Regions from separate parts of the Aurantimicrobium minutum genome, predicted to be linked through region 1. Evidence: predicted binding sites of a transcription regulator. Region 1 holds the regulator's gene; the other holds the start of a gene.
What was found. Region 1 encodes LexA, which represses DNA repair genes until DNA is damaged. Its sites were predicted from a motif close to TCGAACANNTGTTCGA; they were not measured.

Region 1 (4,420 bases):
CTAGGAGTTTCTCAAACACATCCTGAGGATGACGAACTCCACCAAAGAGAACGAAGTTCGCACTTGAGGGATATGGCGTGTATCCGAGGGCAGTGAGCTCAGTGACGAGGCGGTCTCGTTGAGAACGAATGTCATCGACCATCGCCAGCATTGCTGGAGTGTGTGCCAGTGCTCCTTCCGCAGCTGCCTGCGTCAGTGCAGAGAGATGGTAGGGCAAACGCACCAAGCGAAGAGCATCGGTCACAGCAGGATCAGCAGCGAGATACCCCAAGCGAGCACCAGCAAAGGCAAAAGCTTTACTCATGGTGCGGGAGATGACCAGGCGTGGACGACCAGCCAACAATGTCAACGCAGTGGGCTCACCTTCAGGCGCAAACTCGGCATAAGCCTCATCGACGAAAACAATGCCATCTGTTGCGTCATAGGCCGCAGCAATAGTTTCTAGCGAGACAGGGGTTCCTGTGGGGTTGTTGGGGGTGCAGAAGAACACGATGTCAGGCTTGTGTTCCTTGATGGCTGCAACCGCCGTTGCGGGGGAAATCTCAAAGTCAGCATCACGCTGGGCGGGAATCCACTGCGTACCTGTTCCTGAGGCAATGATGGAATGCATGGAGTAAGTGGGAGGAAATGCCAGCAACGAGCGGCCAGGACCACCAAATGCTTGGAGTAACTGCTGAATGACCTCATTGGATCCGTTTGCCGCCCAGATGTTCTCTGCAGTCAGCCCGTGACCCAAATATGTGGCTAGTGCCTTGCGCAGTTCGGTGAATTCACGATCTGGGTATCGGTTGATTCGCCCCAGAGCTATATGAATTCGCCCCATGATGTCTTCAACAACCTGCGGTGGTACGGGGTGTGTGTTTTCGTTGACGTTGAGCTCCACGCGCACGTGCTCTTGAGGAGCGCCATAAGGCTTGAGGCCCCGAAGGTCGTCGCGAATGGGGAGGTCGTCAAGAGAAGTCACCTCTTCAGTTTAAGCCGTGAAAGAAAGGAAGAACGCCGACCCCCTTCTAGGAGCCGGCGTTCGAAAAGAAGAATGCAGGAATATGTGACTTAGTAACCTGCAGGTAAAGCGATCTTCTGTCCTGCCTGTACAGGACCTTCTAGGTTGTTCAGCGAGACAATCTCTGCCACAACGTCACGTGGGTCAGCGTTGGGTGCAATTTCAGCAGCGAGGTGCCACAGGGTCTCCCCCGAGGACAAGGTCACATATGTGAAGTCTTGTGATGCACCTTCAGCAGTCGCCACAGCACCACCACTGTTGAGTGCCGCGACGAGGGCGCCGATCACGAGAGGAAGCGCAACAAGGGCTGTGAGAACTCGACGACCACGCTTGGTGATTCGAAGACGAGTGGTGGGGGTAGCTGCAGGAAGAAAGTTTACGTAAGTCACGTTGTTAGTGTGACCGGAGCTACGGACACTGCCAGTTTCGCTGCATGGCTCGTCAATGTAGTCAGGTTCGACGGGGCGGTGAATTGGTGCGGTGAATGCGAGTACTGCGCTCATGAGATTCTCCTTTTCCTGTTTTATCTCGAATCGGGCTCTCGGCCGGGAGAACCCGATTCGAAGATATATTTCGAAGATATATTCGTATTCATTCAATGTCAAGTAGATATTGAAGGTTTTTGGGACATTACTTGCGGAATTTTCGAATATGTGTTTGTTTTCTTCCCATATTTCGAATACTCTTTCGGTAATGGAGATAGTTCATCACCAACCACGGACATTCCGGTTTGTGGATTGGAACACTCCCAGACAGATCGGAATAAGCCATGACTGAGACAGCAGCTGGCACAAGCAAACGTCGCAAAGGGCTGAGTGCAAAGCAGCAACTTATCCTCGACGTCATCACCGCGTACATTGACCAAAACAGCTACCCCCCTTCCATGCAAGAAATCGGGGATGCAGTTGGTCTGTCCTCATTGGCGAGTGTGACCTATCAGCTTCAACAGCTAGAACTCGGTGGCTACATTCGCCGTGACCCCAAACTTCCTCGCGCCCTTGAGGTTCTCGGCCAGGGATCAACTCCTCGTCAGGTCGCTCCTGTGGCAGACAACATCATCCCTCTAGGTGAAGCGGTTCAGGTCCCACTGGTGGGTCAAATTGCCGCAGGTGGCCCCATCACTGCTGAGCAGAACACGGAAGACACGATGGCGCTGCCTCGCCAGCTTGTTGGCGATGGTGAGCTCTTCATGCTCAAGGTCAAAGGTGAGTCGATGATTGACGCAGCAATCTGCGATGGTGACTTCGTCGTCGTGCGCCGTCAACAGACAGCAGAGAACGGTGACATGGTTGCTGCTCTTCTTGATGATGAAGCAACTGTCAAAGTTTTCCGTCAACGTGATGGCCACACCTGGTTGCTTCCTCGCAACAGCAACTACGAACCAATCCTGGGAGACCACGCCACCATCATGGGCAAGGTCGTCACGGTTCTTCGTTCGGTCTAAACCTCCACAAACTAAAGGCCCGCATGCTGAATACAGCGTGCGGGCCTTTTATTTATCTCAATCTTCAGGCTTCGAGCCTACGCAGAACATCCAATACCGGTCCGCTTTGGTTGAAGGCATACAAGTGAATACCGGGCGCTCCCCCGGCCATGAGCTCTCGAGCTAAGTTCGCTGCGTGCTCAACACCAATCTCCCGCTGACCTTCAACTGTGGGCTCAATTTCAAGAGCAATCTCCAAATCACTGGGCATATCTTCCCCAGAGATCTCAATCATGCGACGCAAACGTCCTGGGCTAATCACCGGCATGATGCCCGGAATGATAGGCATGCTCAGGCCTGCCTCCTTCGCCTTCTGAGCGAAGGAGAGGTAGTCATCAGCGTGGAAGAACAACTGGGTGATGGCCAGGTTTGCTCCTGCAGCTTCTTTGGCCAGCAGAACATCAATGTCTTGGGTCTTCGAGCGTGACTGAGGATGCCCATTAGGGAATGCAGCAACACCAATACGAACAAACTCACGCTTTTGGCTCAGACGTGTTGCACCGGCATGCCATCTGGGTTCTTCCACGAACACGAATGGTTCACGTTCTGCTTGAACACGGTGAATGAGCTGGGTAAGTTCCGCTGCACTACCTAAGTCTCCGAGGAAGTCCTCGCCTTCCTGCGTTCCCTGTGGTGGGTCTCCACGCAAGGCGAGGAAAGAACGGACACCAGCGTCAAGAAATGTCCGCACGAGCTCATTGGCACCCTGATAGGACTCAGCAACACAGGTGAGGTGAGCCATCGGCTCAACATCAGTGTTTTCCAGAATGAATTTCACGCAATCCAAGGTGGCATCACGAGAAGAGCCACCTGCACCATAGGTGACGGAGATGAAATCTGGACCAGATGCGGCAAGTTCCAGGATGGTTTCGTGCAGTGCATCTCGGAGTTCAGGGTTGCGTGGTGGGTAAACCTCAAAAGAAAAGGGCACGCCAATATTCAATTCAAGAGAACTGGACGGTGATGCGTTGCTCATATTTTCCTCGGGACACTTTCGCGAAAAAGACAACACCTAGTTGTCCGCGAAGCGTGGGCCGGGCTCGGCAGTCGCTTACACCTGAATAAATCAGGTTAGAAGAATGTTATCAGGCAGTGCGTTCTTCTGGCTCAATCACAGCTGAGCTCAAGCGGGGAACTACGGTCGGCGCAGCATTTTCGGTGACGCACTCTGCCGTGATGATGACCTTATGAATCTGGTCTGTTGAGGGAACTTCGAACATGATGGGCCCGAGGACGTTCTCCAAGATGGCCCGCAAACCACGTGCCCCCGTCTGGCGCACTACGGCCAAGTCAGCGATGGCATCCAGTGCTGCAGGTTCAAATTCAAGCTCAACGTCATCGAGAGCAAACATGCGCTGGTATTGCTTGACCAGTGCGTTCTTGGGCTCAGTGAGAATGTCAATCAGTGCAATGCGATCTAGTGGCGACACTGTTGCGATCACGGGAAGACGACCAATGAACTCAGGAATCAGACCAAACTTGTGCAGGTCTTCCGGGAGTACCTCTGCGAAGAAGTCACGTGCTTCATCCTTGCTCTGCAACGGAGCACCAAAACCGATACCGGTCTTACCTGCACGGGACTGAATGATGTCTTCCAGCCCTGCGAATGCACCGGCAACGATGAAGAGCACGTTGGTGGTGTCCAGCTGGATAAATTCCTGGTTGGGGTGCTTACGACCACCCTGTGGCGGAACGGAGGCTACGGTGCCTTCCAAAATCTTCAGCAGTGCTTGCTGAACACCTTCACCAGATACGTCACGCGTAATCGAGGGGTTCTCTGCCTTGCGTGAGATCTTGTCGATTTCATCGATGTAAATGATGCCCTGCTCTGCACGCTTCACATCAAAGTCAGCTGCCTGCAGGAGCTTGAGAAGAATGTTTTCGACGTCTTCACCGACATAGCCGGCTTCCGTCAGCGATGTTGCGTCAGCAAC
Region 2 (4,420 bases), 410 kb from region 1:
TTGCATCCCACAGAAATGGATACCCACCCCGAATAGGTTGAGTCACGCTTGGTAGGAAGGGTTGAGGGGAAGGTTTCGAGAGATTCCAGAATTTCCAGTTCGGCCTTGCTGTTGTGGCGTGAGCGCTCCAACAAGCCTGGCAGTGAGCCCATGTTATGGGTACCAAAGACAACATCGACCCAGGGTGCTTTTTTGAGAACGAGAGCTTGATCTTTTTGAGCAAGACACCCGCCTACTGCGATCTGTAACCCCTTGTGCTTCTCCTTGACACGAGCTAAGTGCCCGAGGTTTCCATAAAGCTTGTTATCCGCGTTTTCGCGCACGGCACAGGTGTTTATGACAACGACATCAGGTTGTGGCGAGCTAGCACTTCGCTTGAGGTCAGGATCAGCTTCCGCTTCGGCTGCTAAATCAAACTTGATGTATCCAGCTGCTTCCATAGCTCCGGCAAGACGTTCACTATCGTGAACGTTCATCTGGCAGCCAAATGTTCGTACCTCATAGGTACGCCGACGACCAGATTCATCAACAGCCGCTTCAGAGACGGGGATGAATGTGGGAGCTTCACTTGGACTGGACATAGGAGTCCAGTTTACTTTGCCGAGTTTGGTCCCATGTAATGGGCCCACAGAGCTGCCAGCCCCCAGAGAACACCAACATATCCAGCTGCGTAGCTAGCAAACATCCAGGGTGTAGCGACCTCTGAAGGAAGTACGGCTGCAACAACACCGAGTACAACACACAGCACGCCGCAGATAATCACAGCAACGACGTTTCGCTTTTTTGCTTTCAAACGTGCAGCTTGTTGTTTGGGCGTAAGAGGTTTTGCAGGAGTTTCAGTTTGTTCTTCTGGAGTGGGATCAAACATAGTTTCTACTTCCTGCGACGATAGCCCCATGTGATGTACACGATGATGACAAGTAATGCGGCAACGACCGCATAGGGGCTGTTGAGAATATCATTGAGCACTCTTGAAAGCTTAGGACCTAGAACTCAAAGCTTGTTTACACGCCGCACGAACTATGTCTCCGGAATATCCCCGCCTACTGAGAAACCCAACCAATCGGCGTTCTGCCGTAACATCGTCAAGTCGTGAAAATTGGCGAACTCTCTGTAAGGCAAGTTCAGTAGCTTTGTGTAATTCGTCATCGTCGTCTATAGATTCCACGGCAGCGCTAATCAGTGCAGTTGAGATTCCTCGTTGACGCAACTCTCTGGTAATTACGCTTTTACTTTTGCCATTGCGCTCGCTCAGTCGAGAAGCAAGCTCATGCGCTAATCGTTCATCGTTGAGATAGTTCAAACGCTCGCATTTGGCTACCAATTCGGCCGCATCCGCTTCAGGGGCATCCTTACTAGCAAGCCACTGTTGCACCTCAAACACAGACATGTCCTGTGAGTTGAGTTTTCTGAGCAAACTCTGCTCCAGCGCATCAAGATCCAAACCTGCCGCAGAAACTTCTTCTGGTTCCTCAACCTCTGTAAACAAAATTGCACTCAAACGAGACACCCCTTCAGGAACATCGTGTGAGTTAGCCGTTGCCTCACCTGCATTCACAGGTGAGGCAACGGGCTGATTCTCTTCTGGATTAACCCAGGGTAAGAATGTGACGTTTGTCACGAAACTCAGGCTCCCTTACGGACCTCTTCGAGTGCCTCGAAGTCTGGTTCGACCTCGGTGGCAGTAGCGGCTGCTTCAACAGCAGCAGCTTCCGCAGCAGCAGCACCAACACCGAGCTTTGCAAGGATCTTCTGTTCGATTTCTAGCGCCACTGCAGGGTTTTCGATCAGGAAGTTACGAGAGTTTTCTTTACCCTGACCAAGCTGGTCTGCTTCGTAGGTGTACCACGCTCCAGACTTCTTGACGATTCCGTGATCGACGCCAAAGTCCAAAAGGCTTCCTTCACGAGAGATACCAGTCCCGTAAAGAATGTCGAATTCAGCTTGCTTGAAGGGTGGGGCCATCTTGTTCTTGACGACCTTGACGCGAGTACGGTTACCGACGGCATCGGTACCATCCTTCAGGGTTTCAATGCGGCGAATATCCAGACGCACGGAAGCATAGAACTTCAATGCCTTACCACCAGCAGTGGTTTCTGGGCTTCCAAAGAACACACCAATCTTCTCGCGTAGCTGGTTGATGAAGATCATGGTTGTGTTGGTGGAGTTCAATCCACCGGTGAGCTTACGCAGCGCCTGAGACATCAAACGTGCCTGCAGACCCACGTGAGAGTCTCCCATTTCGCCTTCAATTTCAGCGCGAGGAACCAAAGCAGCGACGGAGTCTATGACGATGAGATCAATAGATCCTGAGCGGACAAGCATGTCTGCAATCTCAAGTGCTTGTTCACCAGTATCAGGCTGCGAAACAAGAAGAGCATCAATATCAACACCAAGCTTCTTGGCGTATTCAGGGTCGAGTGCGTGTTCAGCGTCGATAAAGGCGGCGATGCCGCCCTGCTTCTGCACATTCGCAATAGCGTGCAGTGTCAGTGTGGTTTTACCGGATGACTCTGGACCGTAAATCTCGACGATACGGCCACGAGGAAGTCCCCCGATACCGAGAGCAACATCAAGTGCAATTGATCCTGTCGGAATCACCTCGACGGGAGCGCGTTCGTCGCTTCCCAGGCGCATGACGGAACCTTTACCGAACTGGCGGTCAATTTGGGCTAGTGCTGTTTCTAGTGCTTTTTCGCGGTCAGCGGCGGATGCCATGGCCGTCTCCTTTACATATCGAGGGTGATTCGCCTATCGGCTGCCGTGCTACTCCTCCGCTACCGACCGGCCGGTGAAGGCGGGGCGGGCGCTGCGGGGCGCTTACGACAAGGCGGATGCTCCTATTCGGACGTATTTCACCGTAGAAGTAGCCACGGACATTAACTGCCTGTGGTGCTTCTTCGGGGATAACACGTGCAAACAAGTGCATGTGTAGGAGACTAGCCGTTTTCGAATACATATTCGAACAAATGTCGGCGTGTTGGAAATTACTTCTTAGGCTCGGGTAAACCGACTCCATACCAGCGTGACTCGGGAACGTCAGCCGCTTTGACAAGGGCTAACCATACGGAACGTGCAGGAATCCCCTTACGCAGAGCCTCCGCAGCCGTTTGTGAACCCAGTTCAGACAACACCAAGTCATTGACTAAGACACGTCCATATGCCTCACCGAACTCGTCTGAGACGGCGCGCCAAAATTCGCTGAGGCGCACAAAAACTACTAGCGAGTAGCTACGAAATCGTTGACGAACTCGTCGGGAACAGTGTCCGGGATTGCGCGCATAGGCTCAATACCTTCAATGACTGCTAAACGATCGCCCACTTCACGCATAATTTGTGAAATTGGAGTGTCCAGAGCATCTGCCACAGCGGCAAGAATCTCAGAACTCGCTTCTTTTTGCCCGCGTTCGACCTCACTCAGATACCCAAGTGCAACGCTAGCCTTGCTCGCAACCTGTCGCAGTGTGCGACCTTTCTGCAAGCGGTAGTCGCGCAGAACATCGCCGATTTCCTGTCGAACAAGAATCATGGTGCCTCCCTACGCTGGTGAACCTGTCGGTTCCTCTTCATCTACATCACTATGTTAGTCACTCAAACCTGAAAACAAGATGTGAGTCTTCTTGTATCAACTTAGGTTACGCGAGATTTATTCCCAGAGAATGACACCTAATTTACGTGCCTCGCAAGAAGCGCTAGTGCAGCTTGAACAGTGAGTGCGCGGATTTCATTTCTCGTGCCCTCAAAATGGTGTTCTTCTATAGTTTCACTCCCCTGCCCCACGCAGGCAATAAAGACAGTCCCTACCGCGACACCGCCTTGTGAATCTGGTCCAGCAACCCCGGTAGTTGCAAGCCCGATGTCTGCTGAGAGTTTGTTGGCAACACCGACAGCCATCAGTTTGGCGACTTTCGAATCAACGGGACCACGCTGCTCAAGAAGAGCACTGTCAATGCCTAACAACTCATGTTTGAGATCAGTCGCGTAGGCAACAATGCCGCCACGAAAGACCACGGATGCGCCGGGAACTTCGGTAAGACGAGCTGCAAGCAGGCCACCGGTCAAAGATTCGGCAACTGCAACAGTGATTCCTCGCTGGGTGAGGCGCTGGATGAGCTCAGAGGTCATGACTAGTCCTCTTGAGTAGCGAGTTTCTTTGTTTGCCGGCGGGCGTCAAGAAGATAGTCGACACCCGTCCAAACCGTGATGATGGTGGCTGCAGACATCAAGATTGTGTTTAACACATCAGCAGCAGTGCCCATAAAGATTTGAAGAGGAAGCAACGCGCAAGTAATGGCAACAAACTGAGTAATTGTCTTTATCTTGCCGCCGCGTGAGGCGGGGATGACACGATCGCTGAGTACGGCAAATCGATATACCGTGATGCCAATTTCGCGAAGCAGAATCAGGCCGGTGACCCACC

Region 2: a site for LexA is predicted at 2,950-2,965, ahead of recA (recombinase RecA). Genes of this name have one in related genera too.

The regions. Positions count from the first base shown of each region.
Region 1 covers NZ_AP017457.1:789,505-793,924, forward strand. The annotation lists gene AUMI_RS03830 (histidinol-phosphate transaminase) at 1-964, opposite strand, end outside; gene AUMI_RS03835 (hypothetical protein) at 1,054-1,506, opposite strand; gene lexA (transcriptional repressor LexA) at 1,773-2,447, shown strand; gene AUMI_RS03845 (methylenetetrahydrofolate reductase) at 2,512-3,462, opposite strand; gene clpX (ATP-dependent Clp protease ATP-binding subunit ClpX) at 3,572-4,420, opposite strand, start outside.
Region 2 covers NZ_AP017457.1:375,147-379,566, reverse strand. The annotation lists gene miaB (tRNA (N6-isopentenyl adenosine(37)-C2)-methylthiotransferase MiaB) at 1-581, opposite strand, end outside; gene AUMI_RS01895 (hypothetical protein) at 593-868, opposite strand; gene AUMI_RS08085 (regulatory protein RecX) at 980-1,621, opposite strand; gene recA (recombinase RecA) at 1,627-2,718, opposite strand; gene AUMI_RS01880 (DUF3046 domain-containing protein) at 2,988-3,212, opposite strand; gene AUMI_RS01875 (helix-turn-helix domain-containing protein) at 3,221-3,529, opposite strand; gene AUMI_RS01870 (CinA family protein) at 3,667-4,125, opposite strand; gene pgsA (CDP-diacylglycerol--glycerol-3-phosphate 3-phosphatidyltransferase) at 4,128-4,420, opposite strand, start outside.